4 regions of the Actinocorallia libanotica genome follow, and region 1 is predicted to be linked to each of the others. Evidence: riboswitches for the same ligand, from Rfam matches in the RefSeq annotation. Region 1 holds a riboswitch; each other region holds the start of a gene.
The links. A riboswitch is a leader RNA that binds a small molecule or an ion and turns the genes downstream of it on or off. The one in region 1 is predicted to bind cobalamin.

Region 1 (7,546 bases):
GGCCTCGTCGGGGAGCTTGAGCTATAGGTGGGAGCGAGCTTGCGGAATACCTCCAGCTCGCGCAGGTACATGTATCGGATTTGTCGCATCGCGGCTCGACTCACGACTCCACCCGCCTGGAGAAGGGGATTACGTCTTCCTTTGTACCCCTCCGGTCGGTCGATCTCCAGGGTCGGCGCACCAGCGATCTAAGGCACTCTTACGGGACGGGCGTGACGGCGAGAGGCTCATCAGGACATTCCTCGGCGAAACGAGTCAGCGCCACCTTCTCCGCCTCATCCATACTCAACCCCCACCTGAGAGGGTCTTTTGTTGGTTTCCGTCCGCCTTGATGGTGAAGAGTCCGGGTTTGGGTTCGGTGGCGAGGTCTCGGCTGACGAGTCGTTTGAGTTTGGCGCGGATGCCTTCGACGGTGTTCTTGTGGGTGTGGGGCAGGCCGAGGGCGAGGCAGGCCTCGCGGGCATGCAGGCCGCCGGGATGCTGGGCCAGGACGGCCAGGAGATCCTGGTAGGCGGGCGGGAGCTGTGGCCGATCGGGCTCGGGCGGGGCCGGGGGAAGCAGGTCGAGCAGGGTCTGCCGGGTGACTTCCAAGCGGGTGAGCTGCTGCTGGACGGTCTCGAGTTCGGCGGTGAGCCGGTCGACCTCGGCCCGGGCGGCATCGTGGAGGCCGGTCAGATGCCGTAGCAGCGGCTCGGGCAGCTCGGACGGCACAATCCTGGCCACCGGCAGCTGGGATGACACAGTGCGGTTGTGGGATGCGGCCACTCGCAGACCCATCGGCAAGCCCCTCACCGGCCACACCGACGCCATCTACTCCGTGGTGTTCAATCGGGACGGTGCGACCCTGGTCACCGGCAGCCACGATCAGACGGTGCGGTTGTGGCGGCTTTGACCAGGAGGAGACTCAGCCCCTGACGCACCGACCCTCAACAGCACCCCGAGGCCGGACGCCCTGGACTCCTGCTGCGGACGGCTGGACGCGCGGCGTAGACGGCCGGATGGCATCCCCAGCCGAACTCCGACCCGCCACATCCTCGATCACAAGTTTCGTCGCGTCTTCCGACGACACCAGCGCCGCGCGGTCGTCGAACTTCAACCCGTTCGGGTCGGCCCCGGCGACCACCAGGACAACGGTCAAGAAGACGCGGTCAGGACGTCGGCCTCGGTCACCGACGACAGCACGATGTCCGTTTCGGTCAACGCGGAGATTCATCCGGTTCAGCCAAGTGTTCGGTCTGTCTGTTTCGGTCAAACGGTGGGACCGTCACCTGAACCGCTCTGGGTCTGGTGGAGGCTCGATTCCCTGAGAGGATCGAGTCGTGGCACGTCCCTCCCCTTACCCGCCTGAGCTGCGTGAGCGTGCGGTGCGCATGGTCACCGAGATCCGCCCGAACTACCCCACCGAGTGGGCCGCGATGAAAGCGGTCGCGGCCAAGCTGGGCATCGGTGCGGCCGAGACGGTGTCGGGCGCAGGTCGATGAGGGCAAGCGGCCCGGCACCACCACTGCCAAGGCCGAGGAGATCAAGAAACTGCGCGCGGAGGTCGCGGAGCTGAAGCGGGCGAACGAGATCCTCAAGGCCGCCACGAGTTTCTTCGCGGCCGAGCTGTGCGCCACGAGGCGCCATGGTGATCGAGAGGCGGTGAGAGACCGCTTCCATCGGGTCGTCGCAGCGGCTTGATCAAGCTGGGGGCAGCCTGACCTGGGGGGCGCCGGGGAGGGTGGGAGCAGTCCTGACGAAGGCGGGTCGTGCCGGGACTGCCAGACGGTGCGGGCTCGTCGAGCGTGGTCGCAAGGTGCAGCGTAAGCGAACTGGTGGTTGAAGCTCTGTAACAGCGAAGCCGGCTCAAATCTGGTGGATATGGGTCGGTGCGCAGCGCACGAACCCGCGGGTCCTTCGGGGCCGGGGCTGGACTCCGAAGCCGTGTAGCTCGAGCGGTGGGGAGGCCGCGGTGAAGGTCTGTGGCGTAGCCGCGGCGATGCTGCCGGAGTAGAGCCAGGCGCCTCCCTGACCGAGCGATCACTTGGTGAACGTGGGAACCATCCCGTGGTCGCCCTCCCCGCCGGGCGTCCGGCCTGGTGGAAGGGCAGGACCGTTGCCGTCTGAGGGCTGCGGGGTGGGGCGGAGGCCTCGTAGTAGTCGCGGGCGTGACGACCCGCCGCAAGAGTCCGGGAGAGCCGGATGCAGGGCGAAGGGGGCCAGCGAGTCGAGCAGTTGTGGTTGCTGGAAGGTCAGGAGGATCGTCGTTGGTGAATACCGACGAGCCGGGGCACGCGCTGGTGGAGGCGGAGCGCCGGGTACTGAGGATCCAGACCAAGCTGCACTGTTGGGCCGGTGACGATCCCGATCGCCGGTTCGACGACCTGCTCAACTTGGTCTGCGATCCGGGCTTCCTGCTGGTGGCCTGGGATCGGGTGAGCGGGAACAAGGGCGGGCGCACTGCCGGGGTCGACGGGCAGACTACCCAGTCGATCGAGGTCTGGCAGGGCGTCGAGGATTTCCTGGCCGGGCTCCGGGCCGCGTTGCGGGAACGGAGTTTCCGGCCATTGCCGGTGCGGGAGCGGATGATCCCCAAGGTGGGTGGGAAACTGCGCCGTCTGGGGATCCCGGCGATCGCCGACCGGGTGGTCCGGGCGTCCTTGAAACTGGTGCTGGAGCCGATCTTCGAGGCGGATTTCCTCCCATGCTCCTATGGGTTCCGCCCGAAGCGCCGTGCTCATGACGCGGTCGCCGAGGTGCGTTACCTCGCTTCGAAGCCACGGTGTTATGAGTGGATCGTCGAGGGAGACATCAAGGCGTGCTTCGATATCACCGCTGCGGGGCAGTCCCGGATTCCCACCGGGTTCCCTCGCACGCCGCCTCCCCCTGACGGGCGAGGCGGACCAGCGCTGCGGAAGACTCTACATCTAGTGGCGGCAGTGATCGAACAACCCAGATGTTGCAAGCGTGTTCCTATGGAGCCTGAGGAGCGGGACGCGGCGGTGCGGCGTCACCGCTTCGTGAAGGTGCCGTGGATCTCGCCGGAGTTGATGTCGATGTCGGCCTTCTTGCGATCCGCGCTGAAGGTAACGGTCATCTTGCCTTGGCGGCACTTGCCCTTTTGGTACCATTCGGTCGGGATGAGGGAGAAACGAAACTTCACATCGGTGCTCGTGTAGTCACCCTCGGCAACGACATCCTGTTCGCAGGACCATCGAAAGTAGAACATCGAACCGACCAAATCCCCCTTCGACATTTTTGTGAACGGCTCGAGTTTAAATTCCGAGTACCTGGCCGTCGAGTCGGCCTTGCTGGTCGGTCCGTCTTCCCAGGTGGCACTCCCCACCCAGAGGCCGCCCTCCTCGAAGCGAATGGCCGGAGGCGTGTACAGGACCGGTGAGCTCACGACCGCGTCAGCGCGCTTCTTCTCCCCATCGGTGGAGAACCGGCTGTTTCTCTCGGCCAGATCGTCCAAGGCGAAGAAGAGGCCAGCGACAACGGCCACGAGGGCGACGGTGGCCTTGGATCGCCTGGTCAGGGACGTCTGCCGGGTGAGCTGGGCGGGTGTGGTAGGTCTGGGCACGGTGTGGCGTTCGACGACGGTCCGGGCGGGGAGAGCGGGTGCGGGTGCGGGTGGAGGCATCCCCACCGGTACCGGGGCGGAGGCCAGGAGGGTCCGCAGGGCGTGGCTGGCGGTTTCGGCGTCGGCGTAGCGGTCTGCGGGGTCCTTGGCCAGCAGGGTGCCGATGAAGACGTCCCAGCCGGGGTGCAGGCCGGGGCGGTGGGCTGACGGCGCGTCGGGCTTCTTCTGGATGTGCTGGAGCAGGAGCGCGGCCGGCAGGTCCGCGGTGAAGGGCGGGCGTCCGGTCAGGGTCTCGAAGAGCACGCACGCGAGGGAGTACAGGTCGCTGCGGTGGTCCAGGAGCTCGGCCTGGGCCTGCTCGGGCGACAGGTAGGCGGGGGTGCCCACGAGGGTCCCGGTCGCGGTGAGCCGGGTAGCGGTCTCGGCGGCGAGTTTGGCAATGCCGAAATCCATGACCTTGATCCGGAGCCGCTCCCCGTCGCGGTGCACCATGATGTTCGACGGCTTGACGTCCCGGTGGATCACTCCGCGCTCATGGCTGTGCCGCAGCGCGTCCAGGACGCCCTCGGCGACGGCCGCCGCGTCCTCGGGGCTCATCGGCCCGGACTCCAGGCACTGCGCGAGGGTCTGGCCCTCCAGGAGCTCCATGACGATGAACGGCACGGGCTCGTCCCCGGTGGTGTCCTCGCCGAGGTCGAGGACCAGCGCGATATTCGGGTGGGACAGACTCGCCGCGGCCTTGGCCTCCCGGCGGAAACGCCCCTTGAAGGTGGCGCTGCCCAGCATCTCCGCAGGCAGCACCTTGACGGCGACCTCGCGCTCCAGCACCCGGTCGACGGCGTGGTGGACCACCCCCATACCACCGCGCCCCAGAGGCTTCAGCAGCTCGTACCGGTCCGCGACGATCCGCACAGAGGGCACCTTCCCCCGCCATGGTCATTTCGGCCAGGATGGCATAGACCGGGATTAAGAGCACGTCTCACGTGGCGATTCGGGAGAGTTTCCTGTGGTAGATCAGAGCGGGTGTGAGGTGAGGGAAGCCACGAACAAATGGCCATGACGCTCTAGCGCACGGCCATGAGACGGTGCGCTCGATCTTCTGTCGGTGTCGACGCGCAACGACCTGCACACCTTCTGAAGGGATGCGTTGTCAGTATGAGCAATCCCAAGACCATCGTGTTCTTCGCCGCCGTGCCGCCCCGGTTCGTGAACCACGCTTAGAGGTGTGCGGTGGTGCAGATGCGGATGCAGATGCTGGTGCTGCTCTTCAACGCCACAGTGATTGTCTCCAAGCAGTGTGCAGGGCCTGACCGCGGTGGCCGCATAGGACTGATTCGACCACGCCATACGCGTCCGGCTCGTTCTTCTTTACGAGATCACGGGACGCCGTTCGTCACCGTCGACTCAAGGAGCACAGTTCCGATGTCCACCTTTGATCCGCCCTGGGTCTGTCCCGAAACGATCAGTGTGATTACGCTGGCGGCTGGAATCGGGAGGCTCTGTGACGAGAGAACTGGCGGGCCGATACCGTCTGGACGCCTTGCTCGGCCGAGGCGGCATGGGTGAAGTCTGGCGCGGTGTCGACCTGCTTCTCCGCCGGCCCGTCGCAGTTAAGATCATTTCCGCTGGGTTCGATGCGGAGCCTGAACTGTCCGCCCGGCTGCGCCGCGAGGCTCTCGCTGCCGCGGCCGTCCACCACCCCGGCGTGACGACTGTCTTCGATGCCGGCGACGAGGACGGTCGTCCCTACATCATCATGGAACTATTGGCTGGGCGTGACCTGGACGCCGTCCTCCGTGACCACCCGTCCGGACTTCCTGTCCGCGAAGTCGTGCAAATCGCTCGGCAGGCCGTTTCCGCGCTCGACGCCGCGCATTCTCGCGGCATCGTCCACCGCGACCTGAAACCCGCCAACCTCATGCTGCTTGACGACGGTACGGTGAAGATCTGCGATTTCGGGATCTCGCGTATCGCTGACGCCACCAGCGGCATGACCGTCACCGGCCAGATCATCGGAACACCGGCTTACATGGCGCCGGAACAGTACAGCGGCCTGCCCTCGACCACCCATACCGACCTGTATGCCCTCGGCTGCACTCTCTACGCCCTTCTCACAGGTGCCCCGCCCTTCTCCGCCGCCGAGCACCTCGTCGCCCTCATGCGCCGGCACCTCGACGAGCCTCCGCCTCAACTGCCCCCGGCCATCCCTGCCGGCCTCCGAGACTTCGTTACCGGCCTCCTTGCCAAAGACCCCGCCGACCGCCCCACCGACACCACTGCCGTCCTCGACCGTCTCGCCGCTCTCGATGAGCCGCCTGCCGGAAGCACGCCGCCCACGGATCCCGTCCCGAATGCCGCACGGCGGCCAGAGCCATCTGCGGAACAGGCCGTCCCGCCGACGTCACCACCGCTGGCCGCACCGCCCGTGACTCGCTCACCGCAACCGTCGACGACGCTCCTCGACGACCGAGCCGTCCCGTCGGCCCGACCGACCGGGCCGGTGATCCACAGATCCGCTGCCGTCCCCGTGATCGCCATGGTCACCGTCGCCGCCGTACTCGCCGTACTGCTCATGATCTTCGATGGCGGCGACGGGAGCCCGGCACCGGCAGCACCGACCTTCCAGCCGCTGCAGACGTTCCACCTTGGTTATGAGGCCGAGGAGTTCGCCTTCAGCGGAGACGGCGATCTCCTCGCCACGAGGTCCCTGGATATGCACGATAGGGAAATCGATGTGTGGGACGTCGGATCGGGCAAGGTGAAGCACACGCTGAAGACACCTGATTCGTCGTCAGGGCTCGAGTTCAGCTCCGACGGCCGGTTTCTGGCGACCAAAGACGGCAGTGCCAGGCTGTGGGACTCCGCCACGGGCAAGCTCCTCTGGAGCCTCCCCGGCAGGTTGACGAGATTCTGGGGGTTCTCCTCAGATGGCCGGACCGCGCTCACCATGAACCTGGCCGAAAGGAGCCTCTCATATCATGTCCTGGAGTTGCGTGAAACGGAGACGGGCCGGGTCCGGATCCGGCTCGCCGGGACTTACAAATGGCTCCGGTCGGTGGCCTTCTCCGGCGATGGCAGATCCGTCGTAGGAACAGGCGACTCATCCATTTTGTCCTGGGACGTTCTGACGGGTGAGAGCACCGTGCTCGGCCAGACGTTGAAGAACATGGTCGTCAGCCCCACCGGCCGCTCGGCCGTCATATCCGACTACATCTCGGGGGCCCTCTGCAAACCGGATGGCACGGAGATCCTCTCTCTGCCGAATGAAAAATTCTCGTACTCGCCGGACGGACGCTTCCTGATTAATTCTGAAGCCGAGGCGTTCTTCGTGCGCGACGCGGACACCGGCACCGAGATCCGGCGGATCCCGACACAATCCGGCCACAGACACCATCTGTTCAGCCCCGACAGCCGGATACTCGTCGACGACGGTGCCCTCCGCAGCCGCCTCCGGCTGTGGAACATGGAGGACCAGACCCTCATTGCCGAGCTTCCCTTGGGCGGGTCGGTCCGGCACATGGCATTCAGCTCGGATAGCGGACTGTTGGCGTCCACGAACAACAAGGGCGGTGTGCAGATCTGGAAGACGCGGGGCTGAGAGCAGTCACCGCACCAGTTCAGTCCGGTCTACCCGGACGCTCCCGAAGCCGCAGGAAGCACGTCTGGGCATGATCCAGCGCAGATCATCATCAGATGAACACCTTTGCACCGCATTCTTGCCGCCCGTCGAAGATATGCTGGGGTCGATGCCATGGACTCCATGCGCGACGACCATGAAGTGCTCCGGGTCTGGTGGGCTTCTTCCTCGATCTGGTGTTGTCACCGCAGGACACCTACCGCGCTTGGTCCATCACCGTGCGGCCGCCGCGCTCCCGCATGTGTGACGCGACCCAGGCACGTTATCCGGTATGTCTTCGTGTTCAAGATCGGCCTGCTGTGGTTTTGGGCTTAGTACTGCTTCGGGGCCTGTCATCGGCGCTCCTC
Region 2 (7,546 bases), on a different contig from region 1:
CGGCCGGTCTCGCAGTCGACGACCAGGGTGGTGACGTTCGCCTCGGCCAGCAGCGCGTCGGCGCGGCGGGAGCGGGCGACGGCGTCCGGGCCGGAGGTGGCGCGGCCGTCGGTGACGACGACGAGCAGCGGCCGCCGCCGCGGGTCGCGCAGGCGCTCCACGCGCAGCACGCCGGCGGCGGCGAGCAGGCCTTCGGCCAGCGGCGTGCGGCCGCCCGCGGGCAGGTCGCGCAGGAGGGTGGCGGCGATGTCGAGCGACGACGTCGGGGGGAGCACGACCCGCGCGCCGGACCGGCGGAACGTCACCAGGCCGACCTTGTCGCGGCGGCGGTAGGCGTCGAGGAGGAGCGAGAGGATCGCGGTCTTGACCTGGGCCATGCGGCGGCGGGCCGCCATGGAGCCCGAGGCGTCCACACAGAACAGGATGAGGTTCGCCTCGCGGCCCTGGACGACGGCGAGCCGCACGTCCTCGGCGCGCAGCACCAGCGGTGTGCCCTCCCGGCCGCGGGCCCGCTGGTGCGGGGCGGCGGCGCGGAGCGTCTCCAGCAGGTGGAGCGACCCGGCGCTCCCGTCCGGCTTGCGGGCGCCGACGCGGCGGCCGGTGCGGGTGAAGGCGGGGGAGCGGCGTCCGGCCTCGCCCGTCCCGACACCGGCGACACGGAAGGTCTTCGGCCGGTACGGGGCCTCGGGCGCGACGACGTCGGCGGAAGCACCGTCGTCGGACGGGGCGGCGCCGTCCTGCGAAGACCCGGTGTCCTGCGGCGCGGCGTTCTCTTGCGCTCCGTCCGCGTCCCGCGGCCCGTTCCGGGCCCCGTCCTCCCGCGTCGCGTCCGGCCCGCCGTCGGGTGCCGTGCCGCGCGGTCCGTTCTCGGCGTGGGCCCCGCCCTCCCGCGACGTGTCCGGCCCGCCGTCGGGAGCCGCGTCCCGTCCCTCCGGCGGCGATGCCGTCGGATCGGCGTCGGGGGCCTGCCCGCCCTGCTCGCCCTGCCCGTCCTCGGGCGAATCGCGCGGGGACGGCGGCGCGGGCGGCTCCGGGGGGAGTTCGTCCGAGCCGAGGATCCGGTCGAGCAGCTCCTCGTCCAGGCCGGGGGCGTCGAACGGGTTGCGGCGGCGCCGGTGGGGGAGCGACAGCCGGGCGGCGGCCCGGATGTCGGCGCGGGTGACGGACGTCCGCCCGCGCCAGGCGGCGTGGGCGGCGGCGGCGCGGGCCGTGACCAGGTCGGCGCGCATGCCGTCCACCTCGAACGCCGCGCACACCTCGGCGATCTTGAACAGCGCCGCGTCGCCGAGCTCGACCTTCGCCAGCAGCTCCCGCGCCCCGGCGATCCGGCGGGTCAGCTCCCGCTCGGCCGGGGCGAACCGGGCGGCGAACGCCTCCGGGTCCTCCTCGAACGCCAGGCGGCGGCGGACGACCTCGACCCGCGTCCAGGGGTCGCGCGGCGCGGCGACCTCCACGGTCAGGCCGAACCGGTCGAGCAGCTGCGGCCGCAGCTCGCCCTCCTCCGGGTTCATCGTGCCGACCAGGACGAACCGGGCGGCGTGCGCGACGGAGACGCCGTCGCGCTCCACCGTCGCGCGGCCCATCGCGGCGGCGTCCAGCAGCAGGTCGACCAGGTGGTCGTGGAGCAGGTTGACCTCGTCGACGTACAGGACGCCCCGGTGCGCGCGGGCCAGCAGCCCCGGCTCGTAGGCGGTGACGCCCTCGGTCAGCGCCCGCTCCAGGTGCAGCGAGCCCAGCACCCGGTCCTCGGTGGCGCCGACGGGCAGCTCCACCAGCCGGGCGGGCCGGGTCTCCACGGGCGCGTCCGGCGGGAAGGGCCCGTCGGGGGAGAGCGGGTCGCGCTCGCGCGGGTCGCTGGAGAACCGGTCGCCGGCGATGACGTCGACGGGCGGCAGGACATGGGCCAGCGCCCGCACCATGGTGGACTTGGCGGTGCCCTTCTCGCCCCGCACGAGCACCCCGCCGACCGACGGCGAGACGGCCGTGAGGACCAGGGCGAGCGCCATGTCGTCGGAGCCGACGACCGCGCTGAAGGGGAAGAACGATGGCATGTGAGGCTCCCGCTCGTCGTGCCGTCCGCAGCGCACGAGGCCGGTCTTCGGACTTTCCAGGTCGGAGCCTGGATCACCGCAGCGGGCCTGTGCCGGATTCTCACCGGCTTCCCAGATTCTCCCCACAAAGGGGGCACCTCGTGCTGAAGTACGCGCCCAGGCTACTCCCCGGCGGAGCCCCGTGCGGCCGCAGGGTCGGGAACTGGCGTTAGGGTCATGCGCCATGACCCTCTCCGTGACCGTTGTCGGCATCGGCGCCGACGGCTGGGCGCGCCTGGACGAGACGGCGCGCCGCGCCGTCGAGGAGGCCGGGACGCTGCTCGGCGGCGCCCGCCACCTGGCGATGGTCCCGCCCGTGCCCGGACAGCGGCGCCTGCCGTGGCCGTCGCCGCTGCGCGCCGGGCTCGGCGGGCTCCTGGCGTCCTGTTCGGGCGACGTCGTGGCGCTGGCCTCGGGCGACCCCCTGGTGTCCGGGGTGGGCGGCACGCTCATCGACGTCCTGGGCCCCGACCGGGTGCGGATCGTCCCGGCGCTCTCGTCGGTCGCGATCGCCCGCGCCCGGATGCGCTGGCCCGCCGAGACGGCGGCCGTCCTCAGCCTCGTCGGCCGCGACCCGCGCACCCTGCTGCGCCTGCTGGCCCCCGGCCGCCGCGTCCTCGTGCTCTCCGGCGACGGCACCACGCCGCGCCGCGTCGCCGAGCTCCTGCTCGCCGCCGGTTTCGGCACCAGCGAGCTGACCGTCCTGTCGGACCTGGGCACCGAACGCGAGGCGGTGGCCCGCGCGGTCCCCGCCGAGGGCGTGCCCGCGGAGTTCCCCGCCCTGAACATCGTGGCGGTCGAATGCGCCGGCACCGGCGGCCGCTCCCTGGTCGCGGGCCTGCCCGACGAGGCGTTCGAGCACGACGGCCAGCTCACCAAGCGCGACGTGCGCGCCTCGGCCCTGTCCAGGCTCGCGCCCCTGCCCGGCGGGCTGCTGTGGGACGTCGGCGCGGGAGCGGGCTCGGTGGCCGTCGAATGGATGCGCACGGACGCCTCCTGCCGCGCCGTCGCGATCGAGTCCCACCCCGAACGAGCCGCCCGTATCGCCAGGAACGCCGCGTCTCTCGGCGTCCCCGCCCTGCACGTCGTGCACGGCCGCGCCCCCGAGGCCCTGCACGGGCTCGAAGCCCCCGACGCCGTCTTCATCGGCGGCGGAGCCACCGCGGAAGGCGTCGTCGACCTGTGCTGGAAGGCGCTGAAACCGGCAGGGCGCCTGGTCGTCCACGGCGTCACCCTCCAGACCGAAGCCCTGCTCCTGGCCCGCTACGCCGAACTCGGCGGTGAACTCACCCGCCTCAGCGTCGAACAGGCCGCCCCCCTCGGCGCGTTCGCCGGCTGGAAGCCCGCCAGAGCCGTCACCCAATGGTCGCTGCTGAAGGACGAAAATTGACCGTGCACTTCGTGGGAGCCGGCCCCGGCGCCGCCGACCTCCTCACCCTCCGCGCCGTGCGCCTGCTGGAGCGCGCCGACGTCTGCCTCTACCCCGGCACCTACCTCGACGAGCAGGTCCTCTCCCACTGCCGCCCCGGCGCCGCGCTCATCGACACCCAGCACCTGAACCTCGACCAGATCACCGAGCACCTGGCCGAAGCCCACCGGGCGGGCCGCGACGTCGTCCGCCTCTGCTCCGGCGACCCCTCCCTCTACTCCGCCCTCGCCGAGCAGACCGCCCGCCTCGACACCCGCGGCATCCCCTGGGACGTCACCCCGGGCGTCCCCGCCTACGCCGCCGCCGCGGCCCACCTGGGCAAGGAACTGACCGTCCCCCTCCTGGCCCAGTCCGTGGTCCTCACCCGCACCCAGGCCCGCTCGACCGCGATGCCCCCCACGGAGGCCCTGGCCGCCTTCGCCGCGACCCGCGCCACCCTGGTCCTCCACCTGGCCATCACCCGCATCCGCACCCTGGCCGCCGAACTCATCCCCGAATACGGCCGCGACTGCCCCGCCGCCGTCGTCGCCAACGCCTCCCAACCCGCCCAGCTCACCCTCACCGGCACCCTCTCCACCATCGCCGACCAGGTGGAAGCCCACGACCTCCGCAAAGCCGCCGTCATCCTCGTCGGCCCCGCCCTCGCCCCCCGGGCCTGCCACGCCGGCGAATCCCACCTCTACGACCCCCGCCGCCCCCGCCCCGCCTGACCCGGCCTCGCCTTCACCGAAACCGAAGAGCGCTCCCGCCCCGGAAGACACAGGCGAACACGGACCGCCGGGCCGCCTCCCTCCGAGGAACGGCGCCCCTCAGGACGCCCGGGGCGGACGGGCGCGGAGGCCGTCGAGGACGATCTCCAGATAGCGGTGCCACTGCGCGGAGGACCGTTCTTCCGGCAGGGCCATGACGGCGTCGACCATCGCGACGATCGGCGCGAGGTCGGCTTCGGTGACGTCGTCGCGCAGTGTCCCCTGGGCGCGGGCGCGCTCCATGAGCCGCGCGCAGTGCGCGGTGATGCCGAGGCGGGCGCGGGCGATGCCGCCCTCGCCGAACTCGCCGAGCCGCATCAGTTCGCGCAGGCCGCGGTTGTCCGCGGCGCGCGCCAGGGCGTTCCGCAGGAAGCCGGCCAGCGCGGCGAAGGCGTCGCGGTCGTCCAAGGCGCGGCGGGCCATGGCGGCGAGGTCGTCGAGTTCGTCGACGAAGACGGCCTCCGCGAGCGCCTGCTTGTCGGGGAACCTGCGGTAGACAGTGCCGACGCCGAGCCCGGCGTGGTGGGCGACATCGTTGAGCGTGGCCTGAAGCCCCCGGACGGCGAAGACCTCCCTTCCCGCATCGATGATGCGCCGCCGGTTGAGTTCGGCGTCGCGCCTCAGCGGACGGTTCGTCGCGGCGCTCTGCTCCGTCTTGCCATCCACGGGTCCTCCTCGCTCCGGCACCGTGCACACCACGTACCGGATGCACCATATCCGCTTCTGGTAGGGTCGCCCATAAGTGGATAACTCATATCCATTTAACTGCTGGGAGACGGAAGGCGGCAGCACCATGCAGACCATCGTCATCACCGGAGGCACGGACGGGATCGGAAGGGCGCTCGCCTTGCACCAGCTGCGCCGAGGAGCGCACGTCGTCGCGGTCGGCAGCACCTCCGCCAAGGGGGAGGCGCTCCTGGCCGAGGCGGACGCCCTCTCCGCGAGCGGCCGGGTGGACTTCCTGCGCGCGGACCTCACCTCGGTCGGAGCGGCGCAGGACCTCGCCTCGGCGATCGAGGACACCTGCGCGCGAGTCGACGGGCTCGTCCTGTGCGCCCAGCGCTACCGGCTCTTCGGCCCCCGCACCGTCACGGCCGAGGGCTTCGAGCACAGCTTCGCCCTGGCCTACCTGAGCCGGTACGTCCTCGGCCACCGGCTGCGCTCCGTCCTGGAGTCCGCGCCGTGCCCGGTCATCGTGAACGTCGGCACCCCCGGCGTCCCCCTGGGCCGTGTCCACTGGGACGACCTGCAGCTGACCCGGCGCTACGGCGGCACCAGGGCCACCCTGCAGTCCTTCCGCGCCAACGACCTGCTCGGCGCGGCCTTCCCCGAGCTCTACCCCGACACCCCGATCCGCTACATCGGCTACAACCCCGGCGTCGTGTCCACCGGAATGCCCCGCCACCTCCCGCAACCCCTGCGTGCCCTGGTCACCGCCGTGTTCACCGTCGCCGCGACCTCCGCCGACAAGGCCGCCGCCCCGATCGCCGCCCTCCTCGAAACCCCGCCGGACGCCGCCTTCTCCGCCTACCGCGGCACCCGCCGCCTCCCCCTCGACACCCGCCCCTTCCGCAAGGAGGACGCCCTGCGCCTGCACACCCTGACCCGAGGCCTGGTGGACGCGATATCCCCCGCCCCCCGCGAAGAATGACCGGCTCCGCCGACTTCATCGAGTCCGCCGTGGTCACCCGGGCGCTCCCTCTTTCGCGAAGGCCGCGGTGAGGACTTGGATCCTGCGCCGACACGGCCGCGACACCCCGTCGAAACAGCCGCTTCCTAATTTCTGTCGCATGACAGGAATCAGGGAGGGGCTGCTGCCATGACCGCCTTCGCGCCATCGCCGCGCACGGACACCGCGGGCCCGGCGGACGGCTCCGTCGCGCTCGCCGGGTTCGGCTACCGCCAGGAGCTGCACCGCAGTATGGGGCGCTACGCCTCCTTCGCCGCGGGCTTCTCCTTCATCTCGGTCCTCACCACCGTCTTCCAGTTCTTCGCCTTCGGGTACTCCTTCGGCGGCGGCGCCTTCTTCTGGACCTGGCCCGCCGTGCTCCTCGGCCAGCTGCTGGTGGCCGCCTGCTTCGCCGAGCTCGCCGCCCGCTACCCGATCTCGGGCGCCATCTACCAGTGGTCCACCCGGCTGAGCCGGCCGGCCTTCGGCTGGTTCGCCGGCTGGATCATGGTCACCGGGCAGGTCGTGGTGGTCGCCGCCGCGGCGCTCGCGCTCCAGATGGTGCTGCCCGCGGTCTGGTCCGGCTTCCAGGTCGTCGGCGGCGACCCGGCGCCCACGACGGCGACCGGGGCCGCCAACGCCGCGGTCCTGGCCGTCGTGCTCCTGGCCCTCACCACGGTCGTCAACGTGCTGGACAACCGGGTGCTCTCGGCGGTCAACCGCGTCGGCGTCACCGCCGAGATCATCGGCGCGGTGCTCATCGTCGTCCTGCTGCTCACCCACTCCGAGCGCGGCGGCGGCGTCACCCTGCACACCGGAGGCGAGGGCGGGGCGATCGGCGCCCTGCTGGTCGGCGCGTTCGCCGCCGCCTACGTCCTGATCGGCTTCGACAGCGCGGGTGAGATGAGCGAGGAGACCCGCGAGCCGCGCCGCACCGCGCCCCGCACCATCCTCACCGCCCTGCTCGCGGCGGGGGTGCTGGCCACCCTGATGGTGCTCGGCGGGCTGCTGGCCGCGCCCAGCCTGACCGACGGGCGGCTGGGCACCGAGGGCCTGGCCTACGTGCTGACCAGCAGCCTGGGGCCGGGCGTCGGCAAGGCGCTGCTGCTGGACGTGGCGCTGGCCGTCGCCGTCGCCACGCTCGCGATCCAGACCTCCGCGACGCGGATGCTGTTCTCCATGGCGAGGGACGGGGTGCTCCCCGCCTCGCGCCTCCTGTCCAGGGTCTCCCCGCGCACCGGGATGCCCGCCGCGCCCGCCGTGGTGGTGGGCGTCGCCGCGGCCGGGCTCTGCCTGCTCAACCTGGCCTCGCCGGAGGCCTTCCTCGCCATCGGGACCACCTGCATCGCCATGCTCTACCTCGCGTACGCGATGGTGACGGGACCGATGCTGCTGCGCAGGCTGCGCGGCCAGTGGTCCACCGGGGCCGGAGTGGACGAACGCGGCGGGCCGCTCTTCTCGCTGGGCAGGTGGGGGCTGCCGGTCAACGCGCTGGCCCTGGTCTACGGCCTGTTCATGACCGTCAATCTGGCCTGGCCGCGCGCGGCCGTCTACGACCCCGAGGGCGGGCACTGGTACTTCCAGTGGTTCACGGTGCTCTTCCTCGGCA
Region 3 (7,546 bases), on a different contig from region 1:
AATACGATGGCCTCTATGACGACGAGGACGGCGAATTCATCGACCGCGTTGCCGTCGATGAGTTCCGGGAACCGCGAGGTGCGTTCTTCTTGGGCTATCACGAGAACGGCTCTCCAGTCGCCTGCGGAGGTTGGCGCGCTCTCGGCAACGGCCTCGTCGCCGAACTGAAACGCATGTACGTAGCACCTTCCCTGCGCGGTCTCGGCGTGGGACGACGGCTGCTCGCCCGACTGGAAGAGGACGTCGCCGCGCATGGCGCGCGACGCATCGTCCTGGAAACCGGTGCGCGCAACAAGGAAGCCCTCCAGCTCTACCGCAAGAGCGGGTACCAGCCGATTCCGCCGTATCTGCAGGGCCGAGACCCTTCTGTCAACCGAGCGATGGCGAAGAACCTGGACAAACGCTGACGCGGCCGTGTCGTTCCTTCGGACGAACGTGATCCGCTCCAGGGCTGGAGGACGCGGTGGCCGTGCCTTCGGCCAGTTCGAGGCGGGTGCCGGTGAACGTGGCGCGAAGGCGGCGGTCGTGGGTGACGACGACCAGGGCGCCGTGGTAGGAGGCCAGGGCCTCCTCCAGTTGCTCCGCGAGCATGGGTGACAGGTGGTTGGTCGGCTCGTCGAGCAGGAGGAGGTCCACGGGCTCGCTCACCAGCCGGGCCAGCTCGATCCGGCGCCGCTGGCCGTAGGACAGTTCTCCGACGTGCAGGCTCAGGTCGGACGGCTGGAACAGGCCGAGGGCGAGTAGCGCGTCCGCGTGCTCATCCGGGCTTCCCGGCCTTCCGTGCGCGTATGCCTGCAGCACGGTCCGGTGTGCCGCGCCGCTCTGCCGGGGAGCGGCGGCGGGGAGTGCATCTCGCGGGCTGCCGGGGTCGGTGTCGGGGTCGTCCTGGCGGAAGTATCCGATGCGGCCGGTTCGGCGGATCTCGCCGGTGTCCGGCTGGAGTTCTCCGGCGAGGACGCGCATCAAGGTGGTCTTGCCCGCGCCGTTGGGGCCGGTGATGAGCAGGCGTTCACCGGCGCGGACGGTCAGGGACTCCAGGTGGAGCCGGCCCGCGACCGCCACGTCGTCGAGGACGGCGATGTCGTCGCCGGGGGCGGTGCCCGCGGTGGCGGGGACGGTGGTGAAGCGCAGGGGCTCGGGCGGGGGCGGCGAGGGGTGGGCGGTGAGCCATTGGAGGCGCTGCTGGGACTGGCGGATGCGGCCGGCGGCGCCGTGGGTGCGGGAGCGCGCCCGCCAGGCGCCGGTGCCCATGCCTGCTTTGTCCATCTTGCGGGGGATTGTGGCCAACCGGCCCGCGTTGGCCGAGACCAGCGCGGCATGCCGGTCCAGCTCCCCCTTCCATTCCTCGTGGGCCCGCGCCTGCGCGGCGCGTTCGGCGGCCTTGGCGGTGAGGTAGCCGGAGTATCCGTCGCCGTAGCGGCGCACCCGGCCCTCGGCGACCTCCAGGACGGCGGTGGTCACGCGCTCCAGGAACATCCGGTCGTGCGTGATCGCCACGACCGTGCCCCGGTGGGCGAGCAGGCGCTGCTCGAGCCAGGCCGTGGCCTGGTCGTCGAGGTCGTTGGTCGGCTCGTCGAGCAGGAGCAGCTCGGGGGAGGAGGCCAGCGTGGCGGCCAGGGCGAGCCTGGCGCGCTCGCCGCCGGAGAGCGTGCCCAGCGGGCGGTTCCGGTCGAGTCCGGGCAGCCCCAGGCCGTGCAGCGCGACCTCCACCCGGACGTCGGCCTCGTAGCCGCCCCGCGCCTCGAACTCCGCCACGAGCTCCGCGTAGCGGTCCAGGTCCGCGCCCGCCGCGTCGAGTGAGAGCTCGGCCGCCCGGATCCGGATCTCGAGCTCGCGCAGGTCGGCCAGCGCCAGGTCGACGGCGTCGGCGACGGTGGCGTGCGGCGGCAGCGCGAGCGTCTGCGGCAGGTGTCCGACGCCGCCGGGCGCGACGGCCGCGAGCTCGCCGTTGTCCGGCCGCTCGACGCCCGCCATGAGCCTGAGCAGCGTCGACTTGCCCGACCCGTTGTCGCCGATGACGCCGATCCGGTCGCCGGGCCGGACGGTGAGCGACACCCGGTCCAGGACGACGCGGGTCCCGTAGCGCTTGGTGATCTGGTCGAGGGTCAGTTGCGCGGGGGTACGCAGAGCGCCCCACCTCCTCTTCGTCGGCGCGAGCGGAAGGTCTCCGCACGCTCGGTCGTGTCCATCGAGACGAGACGGTCCGTCTCGATAAAGGGAAGTATGCGGGGCGACGGCCCCTGTGTCAAGACGGACCGTCTCGTCTCGTAAAAAACCTCGGACCGGTGAGGGGAGCCCCGGAGCCGCGGCCGGAGCCCGTGAAGGCCCGCTCAGGTGAAAGGCGCTTCTTCCCGGGGACCGGAGCCGGGGAGCAGGGTGAGCCGAGGCGTCCCGGTATGCGGGTTCACGTCCACCTCGGCGGCGACGCGGTACACCTCGGCCAGCAGCTCGGGCGTGAGGACCTCGGCGGGCGTCCCGAGCGCGACGACGCGGCCGCCGTGCAGGACGCAGACGCGGTCGCAGAACATGGCGGCCAGGTCGAGGTCGTGCAGGGCGATGACGGCGGTGACGCCGAGGCGGCGGACCAGGCGCAGTGCGTCGAGCCGGTGGCGCAGGTCGAGGTGGTTGGTCGGCTCGTCCAGGACCATCGTTCCCGCGCGCTGGGCGAGCGCGCGGGCGATGAGGACCCGCTGCTTCTCCCCGCCCGACAGCCGCTCGAACGGCGCCCGGGCCAGGTGGGCGACGTCGAGCTCGCCCAGCGAGGACGCGATGATCTCGCGGTCGGCGCGGCCGTCGCCGTCGAAGGCGCGCTTGTGCGGGGTGCGGCCCATCGCGACGACGTCGTGGACGCTCAGCTCGAACTCCCCGGAGGCCTCCTGCAGGACGCAGGCCAGCCGCCGGGCGAGCCGCCTGCCGGGCATCCGCCACACGTCGTCGCCGTCCAGGAGGATCCGCCCCGACGTGGGGCGCACCGCCCGGTAGAGGGTGCGCAGAAGGGTGGATTTCCCCGCGCCGTTGGGTCCGACGAGCCCCACGACCTCGCGGGGCGCGACGTCCAGGGACACCGCGTCCACCAGGGTCCGGCGGTCCACGGCCACCGACACCCGCTGGACCGAGAGGGTTCCGGGAGCGGTCCGGGTCACCGTGCCGCCTTTCGCCGCATCAGCCACAGGAAGAAGGGGCCGCCCACCAGCGCCGTCAGAATCCCCACGGGGATCTCCTCGGGGCTGACCAGGGTGCGGGCGGCCAGGTCGGCGGCGATGAGGAAGCCCGCGCCCAGCAGTGCCGCGGCGGGCAGCGCGCGCCGGTGGTCGGCGCCGACCAGCAGCCGCACCACGTGCGGCATGATCAGCCCGACGAAGCCGATCGCGCCGCTGACCGCCACGATCGTGCCGGTCATCATCGCCACGAGCACGAACAGGGCGGCGCGGAAGCGGTGCACGTCCAGGCCGAGCGCCGCGGCGGCCTCCTCCCCGGCCAGCAGCAGGTTCAGCGGCCGCGACACCCCCAGCAGCACGAGAGTGCCCACCAGCACCGCGGCCGCCGGGATCCAGAACATCTCCCAGGTGGTCCCGGCGAGGCCGCCGAGCATCCAGCGCAGCGCGGACTGCGCGGCGTGCGGGTCGTCGGAGGTGACGACGACGAAACCGGCGATCGCCGACAGCACCTCGGCCGTGGCCACGCCCGCCAGCACCAGCCGCACCGTGGTCATCCGCCCGCCGGAACGCGCCAGGAGGAACACCGCGACGAGTGCCGCGAGCGCCCCGAGGAACGCCGAAAAGGGCAGGGTGAACACCCCGAACCAGGCCACCCCGAACACCACGACGACGACCGCGCCGACGGTCGCGCCGGAGGACACCCCCAGCAGCATCGGGTCGGCGAGCGGGTTGCGGACCACGGCCTGCAGCGCCATGCCGCACACCGCCAGCCCGGCTCCGACCACCGCGCACAGCAGCACCCGGGGCAGCCGGGCGTCCATGACGATGGTCTCGCGGACGGCGGGCCAGGCGGGTTCGGCCAGGGCCGGGTGCGCCCGGTGCAGCAGGATCTCCCACACCTGCCCGGCCGGAATGGTGATCGACCCGACCGCGACCCCGGCCGTCGCGGCGGCGAGCAGGAACGCGCCGGACAGCAGCAGCACCAGCCCGTAGGGGAGCCTGCGCGGCACGGCGGGGGAGGCCGGAGCGGCGGCGTCCGCCCCGGCCTCGCGGGCGGCGCCGGTCACCTGAAGCGGTCCGGGTGGATCTGGCGGGCCAGCGAGTCCACTCCGGCGGGCGCCCTCACCCCCAGGACGGCCGACGACAGCGGCAGCACCGCGAACCGCTGTTCCCTGATCGCGGGAACGTCCTTCAGGACGGGGTCGGCCAGCAGGAACCTCTTCTTGTCCTCGACGCTCTGGCCGCCGTAGTCGTAGATGACGATGACCTCGGGGGCGCGTTCGGCGACCTGCTCGAACGACACGTCGGCGAACGCCTTGTCGACGTCGGCGAAGAGGTTCTCCCCTCCCGCCAGTTCGATCATCTCGTTGCCGATGCCCGCGCCGCCCGCGGTGAAGGCGGTCTTGTCGCCGCTGTCGTAGACGAAGACCCTGGCCGGATCCACGCCCTCCAGCCTCCCGGCGACCGAGTCCAGGACGCCGTGCAGGCGCTCCAGCTCCCGCTCGCCCCGCTCCCGGACACCGAAGATCCCGGCGACGTTGCGGATCTCCTGCTCCAGGGTCGCCATGGTCACCGGTCCCGACGGGCAGCTCTCGACGTCGAGGTAGCTGTCGATGCCCGTTTCGGACAGCCGCTCCCGGCCGCGGCCCTCCTTCTCGTCGAAGGCGCTGGTGAACCCGCCGTAGACGAAGTCGGGTTCGGCCGCCAGCAGCGTCTCGTAGGAGGGGTACTCGTCGGCGATCGCCTTGACGCCGTCGTAGGCCGCCTTGTACTCCGGCAGGATCGCGTCGTCGAGGAAGGCCGTGCCGACCATCGACTTCTCCAGACCCAGCGCCAGCAGTACTTCGGTGACGTGCTGGTTCATCGTCACGGCCCGCCGCGGAGCCCGTTCATAGGTTGTGGTGACCCCGCAGTTCGACACGGTGACCGGGAAGCCGCGCGCGGCGGGCGCCTCGGTTCCGGTCTCCCCGGCGGAGCCGCCGCCGCAGGCCGAGACCAGCGCGGCGCAGACCAGCGCCGGCAGCAGGGACAAAGGGCGTCTGCCCGTCATGGGGTCTTCCTCTCACGCGGTGTTCCGCGAACCTTCGAGGGGCGGACCGCCGGAGGACGGCGTGGCGGAGCGAAGACATGAAGGTCCAGGATGTCGGGGATCGGCACTACGACGGGCCCGCCCGCCCTGATCCAGCCGGCGACGTCCTCGGTCGCGTCCGGGCCGTTGACCAGGCCGAGCCAGACGGGCCGGGCTCCGGCGGCGCGTCCCGCCGCCGAGGGCCGGACCACGACGACGTTCGCGCGCTCGCAGACGCCCAGGCAGTCCGACACCAGGACGGGCGCCTCCCGCCTCAGCCGTGCGAGCTGCTCGCCATGGTCCACACCGGTGACCTTCGGGCCGCCGCAGCAACAGCCACGGCACACCGTGACCTGGCACGGCGCTTTTCGGGCACGCTCCATGGGCACGCCACGCACTTCCTCTCCGGGGAGATCCGCCCCAGTCACATCGAGGAGGCGAGACGCGTGAGTCTCCTGGCTCTCGGCTCGAACGCTCGTCCCGGCCTTCCCGCCCCGGAGGGGGCAGTGGCTTCAGTCGGGATCCGCTCGCCGATGACAGTGGCGGTACCGCGCCGGATTCGCACCGGCTTCCTCGTCCGCGCTCGCCTTTTCGTCCGCCATCATGGCACATGCCCTGATCGTCTCTGGAGTGAGACCTCCCCGCCCCGGGGCGTGGCGCGATCCGGCGTCGTCAGCGTCACGATGAACACGCCTACAACATCTGGGTTGTTCATTCGCCGCCGCCACTAGATGTAGAGTCTTCCGCAGCGCTGGTCCGCTCCGGCCCGTCAGGGTCGAAGCGGCGCAAGAGGGAACCCGGTGGGAATCCGGGACTGCCCCGCAGCGGTGATGGGGAACGAAAGCCGTCAACGAAGCACTGGGTCCCGCGGGACCCGGGAAGCGACGGCCGGTAGGCGTGTGCCGTGCGCCCCTGAGTCCGAAGACCTGCCCGCGCGCCGAGACGTCCATGAAGCCTCGAGGGAAGGCCGGTGGGCAGGCGCGGTGCCGTCGGGTCCCGTGTGCTGTCTTCCGTGCGCCCGGAAGGCGGGAACACGAGGGAGAGCCGATGACCGTCACCGCACCCGCCACACCCGACCGGGAGCTCCTCATCCGGGAGGCGGCTGCGAAGGTCGGTGCCGACCCGGCGCAGTCGCGCGTCGCCGCGGGGCTGCTCGCCGAGCTGATCCGCGACGAGGCCGCGGGCGAAGGAGTCGCCTCGTTCTCCGGCTCGATCGCCCTCGCGCACGCCGAGGGGCTGCTGAACGACACCACCGCCGCGTTCGTCGCCGCGCACGCGGCCGAGCTGGACGCGCTCGCCGACGACGGAGCCGATGACAGGTTCGAGTACTTCGGCCTGCGCACCGTCTACGACCGGTACCTGCTGCGCCACCCGCGCACCCGCAAGGTGATCGAACGCCCGCAGTACTTCATGCTGCGCGTCGCGTGCGGGCTCGCCGCGACGGTCGCCGAGGCCGCGGAGCTGTACGGGATGATGTCGCGGCTGGAGTACCTCCCGTCGTCGCCGACGCTGTTCAACTCCGGCGCACGCCGCGCGCAGCTGTCGTCCTGCTTCCTGCTGGACTCGCCGAAGGACGAGCTGGAGTCCATCTACGAGCGGTACGGGCAGGTCGCGCGGCTGTCGAAGTACGCCGGAGGCATCGGGATCTCCTGGTCGCGGATCCGTTCGCGCGGCTCGCTGATCCGCGGGACGAACGGCCACTCCAACGGGATCGTGCCGTGGCTGCGCACCCTCGACTCCTCCGTGGCGGCCGTCAACCAGGGCGGGCGGCGCAAGGGCGCGGCCTGCGTCTACCTGGAGCCGTGGCACGCCGACGTCGAGGAGTTCCTGGAGCTGCGCGACAACACCGGTGAGGAGCAGCGCCGCACCCACAACCTGAACCTGGCGAACTGGATCCCCGACGAGTTCATGCGCCGGGTCGAGGCCGACGCGGTGTGGTCGCTGTTCGACCCCAAGGAGGTCCCCGAGCTGGTGGACCTGTGGGGAGAGGAGTTCGACGCCGCGTACCGGGCCGCCGAAGCCGCCGGGAAGTACACCAAGCAGGTCCCCGCACGCCAGATCTACGGCCGGATGATGCGCACGCTCGCCCAGACGGGCAACGGCTGGATGACGTTCAAGGACATCTCCAACCGCACCTGCAACCAGACGGCCGAGCCCGGCAACGTCGTCCACCTGTCGAACCTGTGCACTGAGATCCTCCAGGTGACCAACCAGGCCGAGACGGCCGTGTGCAACCTCGGCTCGATCAACCTGGCCCGCCACGCCACCACCGACGGCTTCGACTTCGCCCGCCTGCGCGAGACCGTGCGCACGGCCGTGC
Region 4 (7,546 bases), on a different contig from region 1:
CGGCTCCCCCGTCCTGCTCGTCGTCGACGTCTCGCACGCCTCCCGCACGATCGCGGCGGTCGTGCAGGGGATGGTGGCCTACGGTCCCGAGCTCGACGTCGCCGGGGTGGTCCTGAACAAGGCGGGTTCGGAGCGGCACGCCGGGGAGGTGCGCCGGGCGCTGGAGCCGACGGGCGTCCCGGTCCTGGGCGTGCTGTACCGGGACGACGAGATCTCGGCCCCGTCCCGGCATCTCGGGCTCGTCCCGGCCGCCGAACGGCCGGACGCCGTCCGCGCCCTGGACCGGCTCGCGTCCCGGGTCGCCGAGCGCATCGACCTGCGGCGCCTCGTCGCCCTGGCCCGCCAGGCCCCGCCGCTGCCCGCCGCCCCGTGGTCGCCCGAACGGCAGGTCACTCCCCGACAGGGCGCGTCCCGGCCGGACGAACGACGGGACGCGTCCCGGCCGGGAGAGCGGCCGGTCGTCGCGGTCGCGGGCGGGCGGGCTTTCACCTTCCGGTACGCCGAGACCGAGGAGCTGCTCCGGGCGGCCGGGTGCGAGGTCGCCCACTTCGATCCCCTCACCGATCCGGGGCTGCCCGACGGGACGGCCGGGCTGTATCTCGGAGGGGGCTTCCCCGAGGTGCACGCCGGGGACCTCGCCGCGAACTCCGCGCTGCTGACGGCGTTGAGGCGGGCGGTGAACGGCGGCGTCCCCACGGTCGCCGAGTGCGCCGGGCTGCTCTACCTGTGCCGGACGCTGGACGGCGCGCCGATGGTGGGGGCGCTGGAGGCCCAGGCGCGGATGTCACCGCGCCTGACGCTGGGCTACCGCGACGCCGTCGCGCCGCGGGACACCCTGCTGGCCGCGGCGGGCGAGCGCGCCACGGGGCACGAGTTCCACCGGACGGTGGTGGAGCCGCGCGCGGGCGATACGGCGGTCTGGGAGTTCGGCGGCTCGCCGGAGGGCTTCGGCGCCGACCCGGCCCGCACCGGCTTCCCGACCGTGCACGCCTCCTACCTGCACACGCACTGGGCGGGGCACCCCGGCATGGCCCGGCGCTTCGCCGCGGCGGCGCGCCGCTTCGCCGCGGCGCGCCGCTCCCGGTGACCTCCCGGGTGCCGGCGGACGGCGCGGCTCACGGTCCGGTCCTCCGCTGCGCGCCGCCGAGCAGGAGTTCGACGACCATGTGGGTGAAGTCCTTCTCGGCCACGCGGCCGTCCAGGACGGACCAGGAGCAGGAGACGACGAGGCCGAGGACGCCGGCGCAGAGCCAGGCGGGGGTGAGGTCGATGCGGAACTCGCCCCGCTCCTGGCCCCGCCGGAAGAGGGCTTCGACGCGGTTCTCCAGGCGGGTCCAGCCCTCGTTGAGCTCGTCGCCCTCGAAGAGCTGGTTCTCGGAGTAGAGGAAGGCGAGCAGTTCGGCGGATCCCCGTATCTCGGCGACCAGCCGGCGGACCGCCTCGGCGGCGGGGCCTTCGGTGAGGGCGGCGCGGTCGAGGGCGGCGTCCAGCTCGCGGATGCCGAGGTCCTCCAGGGCGCGGACGAGCGCGTCGCGGCCCGCGAAGTGGCGGTGCAGCGTCGCGCGGCCGATGCCCGCCGCCGCGGCGACCTCGCCCATGGTCGCCGTCGACCTGCGGGAGAGCAGGGCGGCGGCGGCACGGAGTACCCGGTCGCGATCAGTGGCCATAACGCCATACTACCTCTTTTGAGACAATAGAGTCTCACACCCGAGGCGCCGGCGCTTTTTCGAGAGGCCACCGCGATCAATTACCCGGGAGAAAACACACTCCCGAGATATTGACCCGAATATCGCGTAGCATGTAACGTTTTTGCTAACCGTCCGCGAGGAAGTCGGTGGGATTCCGACGCAGTCGCGCTACTGTGACGCCGTTTCACGGCGGAGCCAGACCCTTCGGGCGGGGTTCTCATCCAACGGGACGCCGCATCCCCTGACGGAGGTTCTCATGTCGCATGTTTCCGTGTCCGAGCCCGGACTCGACGTTCCCGCGCTCCCCCTCTCCCAGCTCGCCCCCTGGGCCTTCTTCGGCGTGCTCCTCGCCGCCGTCGCCGTCTTCTTCGTCGGCGCCGAGCAGGGCGCCTTCTCCCTCTTCACCGGGACCGCCGTCCACGAGTGGGTGCACGACGCGCGCCACCTGCTCGGCTACCCCTGCCACTGAGCCGCGGGCCGGACGGCCCTTAGCCCCCCTTTCTCCACCAGCGCCCAGAAGCGCTTTTTCATCCTGCCCCCGGGCACGCGGGAGTCAAGACATGAGTCCTCGGGCTTTTCTCATCAATGGCCTGATCGCAGGCCTGATCGCGGGATTGTTCGCCTTCGGCGCCGCTTATTTCATCGGCGAACCGCATATCGACACCGCCATCGCCCTCGAAGAGGGCGGCTCCCATTCCCACGGCGACGACCATTCCCACGGGGACGGCCGAGCGCACGCCGAAGAGGCCGCCCCCGCCGAGGAGGAAGAGGGCGGCATCAGCCGGGACCGGCAGTCGACCTTCGGGCTCGCCACCGGCACGGTCGTCATCGGCCTCGCCCTGGGCGGAATCGTCGGCGTCGCCGCCGCCTTCGCCCTCGGCCGCCTCGGACGGCTGCGCCCCGCCGCCTCCACCGCGCTGATCGCCGGTGTCGGCTTCGTCGCGTTCGCCCTCGCCGCCTGGGTGAAGTACCCGCCGAACCCGCCCGCCGTGGGCAGCGGCGACACCATCGGCGCCCGCACCGCCGCCTACTTCGGCTTCCAGGGCCTGTCGGTGCTCCTGGCCGTCGCGGCGGTCGTCCTGGCCGCCCGCCTCGCCTCCCGCGGCGACGGATGGCTCGCCACGGCCGTCCCGGTCGTCGGCTGGGCCGTCCTCATCACGGCCGCCGGCCTGGCGCTCCCGGCGGCGGACCCGGTCCCCGCCGAGTTCCCCGCCGAACCCCTGTGGGGCTTCCGCCTCTCCTCCCTGGTCACCCAGGCCGTCCTGTGGGGCGTCCTCGCCCTCGTCCTCAGCGGCCTCGTCCACCGCACCGCCCGCGCCGAGGAGGCCCGCCGCTCCCTCGCCGCCGGCGTCCGCGCCTGACCCGGAACGCGCCCGGCCCTCCCGTCCTTCACTCGGGAGGGCCGTTCCCGTCTCCAGGACCTCGCCCCGGACCGGAGAACGTCCTCCGCCCCGTCCCGGAGGACGGGGGAACGCCCCGGGTCAGGCCAGGCCGCGGGCGGTGAGCCAGGCCGCGGTGGTGCGGGGATCGGGCTGGACCTCGACGGCGGAGGGGCGGCCGGCGCGGCGGATGACGACGACGGGGACGCCGAGTTCGGCGGCCGCGGCCATCTTGGGCCAGGTGTGGGCGCCGCCGGAGTCCTTGGTGACCAGGACGTCGCAGGCGTGGCGGCGCAGGAGGGCGCGTTCGCCGTCCAGGGTGTAGGGGCCGCGGCTGGTCAGGAGGGTCCAGGGGGCGGGGAGCGCGACGTCGGGCGGGTCGACGACGCGGACGAGCACGGTGTGCTCGGCCAGGGGCTCCAGGAAGTGCGCGAGCGACTGGCGGCCCGTGGTCAGGAACGGGGCGCGGCCCAGGCGGGCGGCGGCCGCGGCGGCCTCGGCGTGGGAGCCGACCCAGGTCCAGGCGTCGCTGCCGGGGGCGGCCTCCCAGCCGGGGCGCTCCAGGCGGACCAGGGGCGTGCCCGTCGCGGCGCAGGCGGCGGCGGCGTTGCGGGAGATGCCCGTGGCGAACGGGTGGGTGGCGTCGACGACGGCGGTGACGCCGTGCTCGCGGAGATGGGCCGCGAGGCCCTCGGCACCGCCGAAACCGCCGACGCGCACCTCGCCCACGGGGAGCCGGGGGCGTGCCACGCGGCCGGCCAGGGACGACGTGAAGGACGCGCCGCGCTCCTGGAGCAGCAGGGCGAGCTCACGCGCCTCGGCCGTCCCGCCGAGGATCAATACCGTCATCGCGACATTCCGTTCATCGGGACGATGGTATTTCCCCTGCCCTCCCGACCGCGCTCCCGCCCCGCCAGGCGAACGCGCCGGGCAGGACCGGGAGCCAGAAGGACAGGACGCGGTGGACGACGACCGCCACGACCGTCTCCGTGACGCCGCCGCCCAGAGCCACGAGGACGAGCACCAGAACGGGCTCGACCAGGCCGATACCGGCGGGCAGCGGGCCCAGGAGGCGCAGCGGGATCGCCGCGAGGAAGGCCGCGGCCAGCGCGCCGGGGCCGACCGCCACGCCGAGGGCCTGCGCGGTGGCCAGGAAGGCCAGCACGGAACTGGCGGTGACGGCCGTGCTCCCGGCCAGCAGGGCGGCCGCGCGCAGCGGCTTGCGCAGCCCGCCGGACAGCGACGGGAAGGCGGCGCGCAGCCTGCCGGGGAAGGAGCGCTGGGCTCTGAGCTGGAGCAGCAGGCCCACCACGGCCAGGGCGCCCGCGGCGGCCGGCAGGAGCGGCCATTCCGGGAAGGCGAGCGGGCGGGGGTTCTCGACGAGCGCCGCGGCGACCGCCAGGACGAAGGCGGCGGCGTGCACGAGGGCGCCGACCAGCCGGGTGGTCGCGACGGCGTCCTCGGCTCTGTTCCTGGACGCTCCCGACGCCTGGAGGTAGTCGGCCAGGACGGCTCCCGAGCCCAGGCCCGGCAGGTGCTGGCGGGAGGAGTAGGCGGCGGCCAGCTGCTCGCGGCAGGTCCGCAGGAACGGCAGGCGCCGCCCGTAAGCGCCCATGAGCGCGGCGGCGCCCGCCGCGTACGAGACGGCGATCAGCACGACGGCGGTCACCAGCCAGCGCGCGTCGGCGTCCTCGAGTACGTCGAAAAAGTTGTGCATCTCCGGCAGGCCGGACAGTCCGACGGCCGTCACGACCGTGCCGAGCAGCGCCAGGAGCAGCACCCACGCGCGGGACGGCAGCCGGGAGAGCCGGATCTCCTCGGGCTCCTCGGCCCCGGTGGTCCGCTTGATCTCGTCCTTCAGCTCGTCCAGGAGGTCGGGGTGCTCGCGCAGGGCCTTGCGGGTCGCGCTGCCGAACGCCAAAGGCTGCAGGAGCGGGATCGCGGCGGCCAGCTCTTCCGGTTCCAGGACGTTCGCAGCGGCGCGTACCGTCCGTTCCGGGCCGGTGAGCATGGCGGTGGAGCACAGCAGCTCGGCGACGTCTTGGGCGAGTTTGCGGTCGCTGGCACCGTCTTCGGCGAACCCGAAGTCGACGAGGACGGGTCGGTCTTCGGCATCGACAAGGATGTTCGCGGCCCGCAGGTCGCGGTGGGCGATCCGCGTCCGGTGGAGTTTGCGGGCTTCTTCCCATAGAGCGCGCAGGAAGTCATCGGTGAGTTCGGGCAGGTCGGTGAGCTCCCGCGCGTCCTCGATCGCCTCTTCGGCCAGCAGATAGGTGCCTCCTCCGCACGGGGCCAGGCCTGCGAACGCCGGGACGCGTACGCCCGCGCCCTGCGCGCGCATCACCAGGCATGCCTCGTGCTGGAGCTGGCGGCGCGGGGTGGCGAAGGGGCTCTCGTCCTCGACGCCGCGCAGGGTCAGCAGCCGGGCGAACTTGAACAGCAGGTCGGCGTCCCGGTGGTCGCGGCTGACGGCCTTGATGAACAGGCCCTTGCCGTCGCGTTCGCGTTCGGCCAGGTAGGGAACGGAGCCGCGCGCGTCCGCGTGCAGTTTCCGAACATTGGTGACGTTCCCGACGGCCAGGCGCAGCCCGCGGGAGATGTCCTCGTCGGAGGGCAGGATCGAGGGCGTGCCCCACAGCAGGTGGAAGGCGCCGCCGATGACCAGGCCCAGTCCCAGGCCCGCGACGACGTCCAGCGGGAAGTGCGCGCCGACGTACACGCGGCTGACGGCCACGACCACCGCCCACGCCCAGAAGACGCGGCGGAGCCTGCGCGGCACGTGGGCGGAGGCGATGGTGGCGAGGGTCGCGGCGACGGCGGCGTGGCCGGAGATGAAGCCGAGGCCGTTCTCGTGGGCTCCGCGCAGGACGACTTCTTCCAGGAGCGCTCCGGGGCGTCCCCGGTCGGTCATCTCCTTGAGGAACTTCGCCAGGAACCAGGCGAGCGTCCCGCCGGCGGCGAGTTCGGCGGCGAGCCGGAAGCGGCGGAAGACCAGTGCCACGGCGGCGGCCCCGCCCACGGCGCCGAGGGCTCCGGCCTGCATGAGGATCACCAGCGGCCAGGAGAACCAGTCCGGAAGGCTGTTGACCAGCCGGAAGGTGTTGCTCTCGGCGGACAGCAGGAATCCGTCGGCGGCGTAAAGGGCCAGGAACGTCACCAGGAACAGGCCGACGATGATGCGGACGACGTCTCCGGGGTGGCGTGCGGTGTGCGGGCCCGTCCTGTTCCAGCGCCTCTTGCGCTTCGGCAGGGTGAAGTCCGGCTCGCCGGCGCGTTCCCGTGCGGCTTTGGCGCGTTCGTCGCCGACGAGTTCCGCAGTGACGGCCTGCAGCTGGTCGCGGTCCAGCTGCAACGCCTTGGCGGGGGCTTGGGAGCGGGCTCGGCCGAAGCCCGTCAGGTACGGGAGTCCTTCGGCGTCGATGATGATGTTCTCGACGTTCAGCTCTCTGTGCGCGATACGGGCTTCGCCCAGCACTCCGAGCTGCACCCACAGCTCGTCCAAGAGCTCGTCGCTGATGTTGTTGTGCAGGGAGATCGCGTTCCCGTCGATGAGTTCCATCGCCAGGAAGCAGTCACCGGACGGCTTGCCCACGAAGCGTTCGACGTTCGGTACGCGTACGCCCCAGTGCTTGGCGAGTTGCAGAACGTACTCTTCGTGCTCCAGCTGCCGTCTCGCCGTGGTGAAGGGCGCGCCCGGACTTTCGCGCAAGGAGCGCACGCGGTCGAAGAAGTCGGCGTCGCGCTGGTCGCGGCCTATCGCCTTGAAGAACAGTTTCCGGGCTTGGGCGCGGTAGACGACGGCGCGGCGAATGTCGGTGCGTAGCGGTTCCAGGGCGACGGAAGGCGGGAGCAGGTCGGGGAAGACGGCTCGTAGGCGCGGGATTCCGGGGATGTGCGCCGGGGTTCCGTAGGCGAAGAGGACCGCCGAGCCGACGCCCCAGCCGAACGCGAGGCCGCCGACGACGTCCAAAGGCAGATGCGCGCCGACGTACACGCGGGCGAAAGCGACCGCGATGACCAGCCCCCACAGTGTCCGGCGGTAGGCGCGCGGAAGGTACGCGGACAAGACGGTGGCCAGCGCAGCGGCGACAGAAGCGTGTCCGGCGATGAAGCCGACGCCTTCGGCATGGACGTCCCCGCGCAGGTGCACCTGTTCCAGGATCGCTCCCGGACGTTCGCGGCCGGCCATCCACTTGACGACCTTGGCCAGTCCCCAGGCCGCGCCGCCCGCCGTCACCAGTGCGAGGGCGAGTGCTCTGCGGTGTGCGAGCAGTGCCAGAACGCCGCTGAGGACGACGGTCCCGATCCATCCGGCCTGCATGACCACCCACACGGGCGCGAACAGGACGTCCGGGAGGTCGTTCGCGAGCCGGAACAGGCTTGTCTCAAGGCTTCCGGGAGCATGCACGGCGAAGATCGCGCAGACGCCCGTCAGCGCGAGGGCGAACAGCGCCCGGACGCCGTCGCCGGGGTGGCGGA

Region 2: another riboswitch for cobalamin. It lies ahead of ABD140_RS02275 (VWA domain-containing protein); the one in region 1 lies ahead of ABD140_RS40330 (hypothetical protein).
Region 3: another riboswitch for cobalamin. It lies ahead of ABD140_RS02140 (ribonucleoside-diphosphate reductase subunit alpha); the one in region 1 lies ahead of ABD140_RS40330 (hypothetical protein).
Region 4: another riboswitch for cobalamin. It lies ahead of ABD140_RS02255 (CbtB domain-containing protein); the one in region 1 lies ahead of ABD140_RS40330 (hypothetical protein).

What each region holds. Positions count from the first base shown of each region.
Region 1 is NZ_BAAAHH010000067.1:10,861-18,406, reverse strand. Features, by position in the region: gene ABD140_RS38190 (hypothetical protein) at 1-71, opposite strand, end outside; gene ABD140_RS38185 (hypothetical protein) at 286-741, opposite strand; gene ABD140_RS40290 (WD40 repeat domain-containing protein) at 629-892, shown strand; partial or broken gene ABD140_RS38175 (transposase) at 1,320-1,607, shown strand; gene ABD140_RS40330 (hypothetical protein) at 2,232-2,720, opposite strand; cobalamin riboswitch at 2,739-2,902, opposite strand; gene ABD140_RS38165 (protein kinase domain-containing protein) at 2,990-4,474, opposite strand; gene ABD140_RS38160 (WD40 repeat domain-containing serine/threonine protein kinase) at 5,064-7,160, shown strand.
Region 2 is NZ_BAAAHH010000001.1:469,613-477,158, forward strand. Features, by position in the region: gene ABD140_RS02275 (VWA domain-containing protein) at 1-2,051, opposite strand, end outside; cobalamin riboswitch at 2,073-2,207, opposite strand; gene cbiE (precorrin-6y C5,15-methyltransferase (decarboxylating) subunit CbiE) at 2,275-3,480, shown strand; gene ABD140_RS02285 (cobalt-precorrin-4/precorrin-4 C(11)-methyltransferase) at 3,453-4,229, shown strand; gene ABD140_RS02290 (TetR/AcrR family transcriptional regulator) at 4,329-4,934, opposite strand; gene ABD140_RS02295 (SDR family NAD(P)-dependent oxidoreductase) at 5,062-5,919, shown strand; gene ABD140_RS02300 (amino acid permease) at 6,088-7,546, shown strand, end outside.
Region 3 is NZ_BAAAHH010000001.1:434,022-441,567, forward strand. Features, by position in the region: gene ABD140_RS02110 (ATP-binding protein) at 1-407, shown strand, start outside; gene abc-f (ribosomal protection-like ABC-F family protein) at 370-2,127, opposite strand; gene ABD140_RS02120 (ABC transporter ATP-binding protein) at 2,331-3,143, opposite strand; gene ABD140_RS02125 (FecCD family ABC transporter permease) at 3,140-4,225, opposite strand; gene ABD140_RS02130 (ABC transporter substrate-binding protein) at 4,222-5,208, opposite strand; gene ABD140_RS02135 ((2Fe-2S) ferredoxin domain-containing protein) at 5,205-5,531, opposite strand; cobalamin riboswitch at 5,675-5,801, opposite strand; cobalamin riboswitch at 5,962-6,174, shown strand; gene ABD140_RS02140 (ribonucleoside-diphosphate reductase subunit alpha) at 6,274-7,546, shown strand, end outside.
Region 4 is NZ_BAAAHH010000001.1:460,821-468,366, reverse strand. Features, by position in the region: gene ABD140_RS02265 (cobyrinic acid a,c-diamide synthase CobB) at 1-1,087, shown strand, start outside; gene ABD140_RS02260 (TetR/AcrR family transcriptional regulator) at 1,116-1,667, opposite strand; adenosylcobalamin (AdoCbl) riboswitch at 1,802-1,942, shown strand; gene ABD140_RS02255 (CbtB domain-containing protein) at 1,960-2,157, shown strand; gene ABD140_RS02250 (CbtA family protein) at 2,249-3,049, shown strand; gene ABD140_RS02245 (cobalt-precorrin-6A reductase) at 3,170-3,916, opposite strand; gene ABD140_RS02240 (lysylphosphatidylglycerol synthase domain-containing protein) at 3,930-7,546, opposite strand, start outside.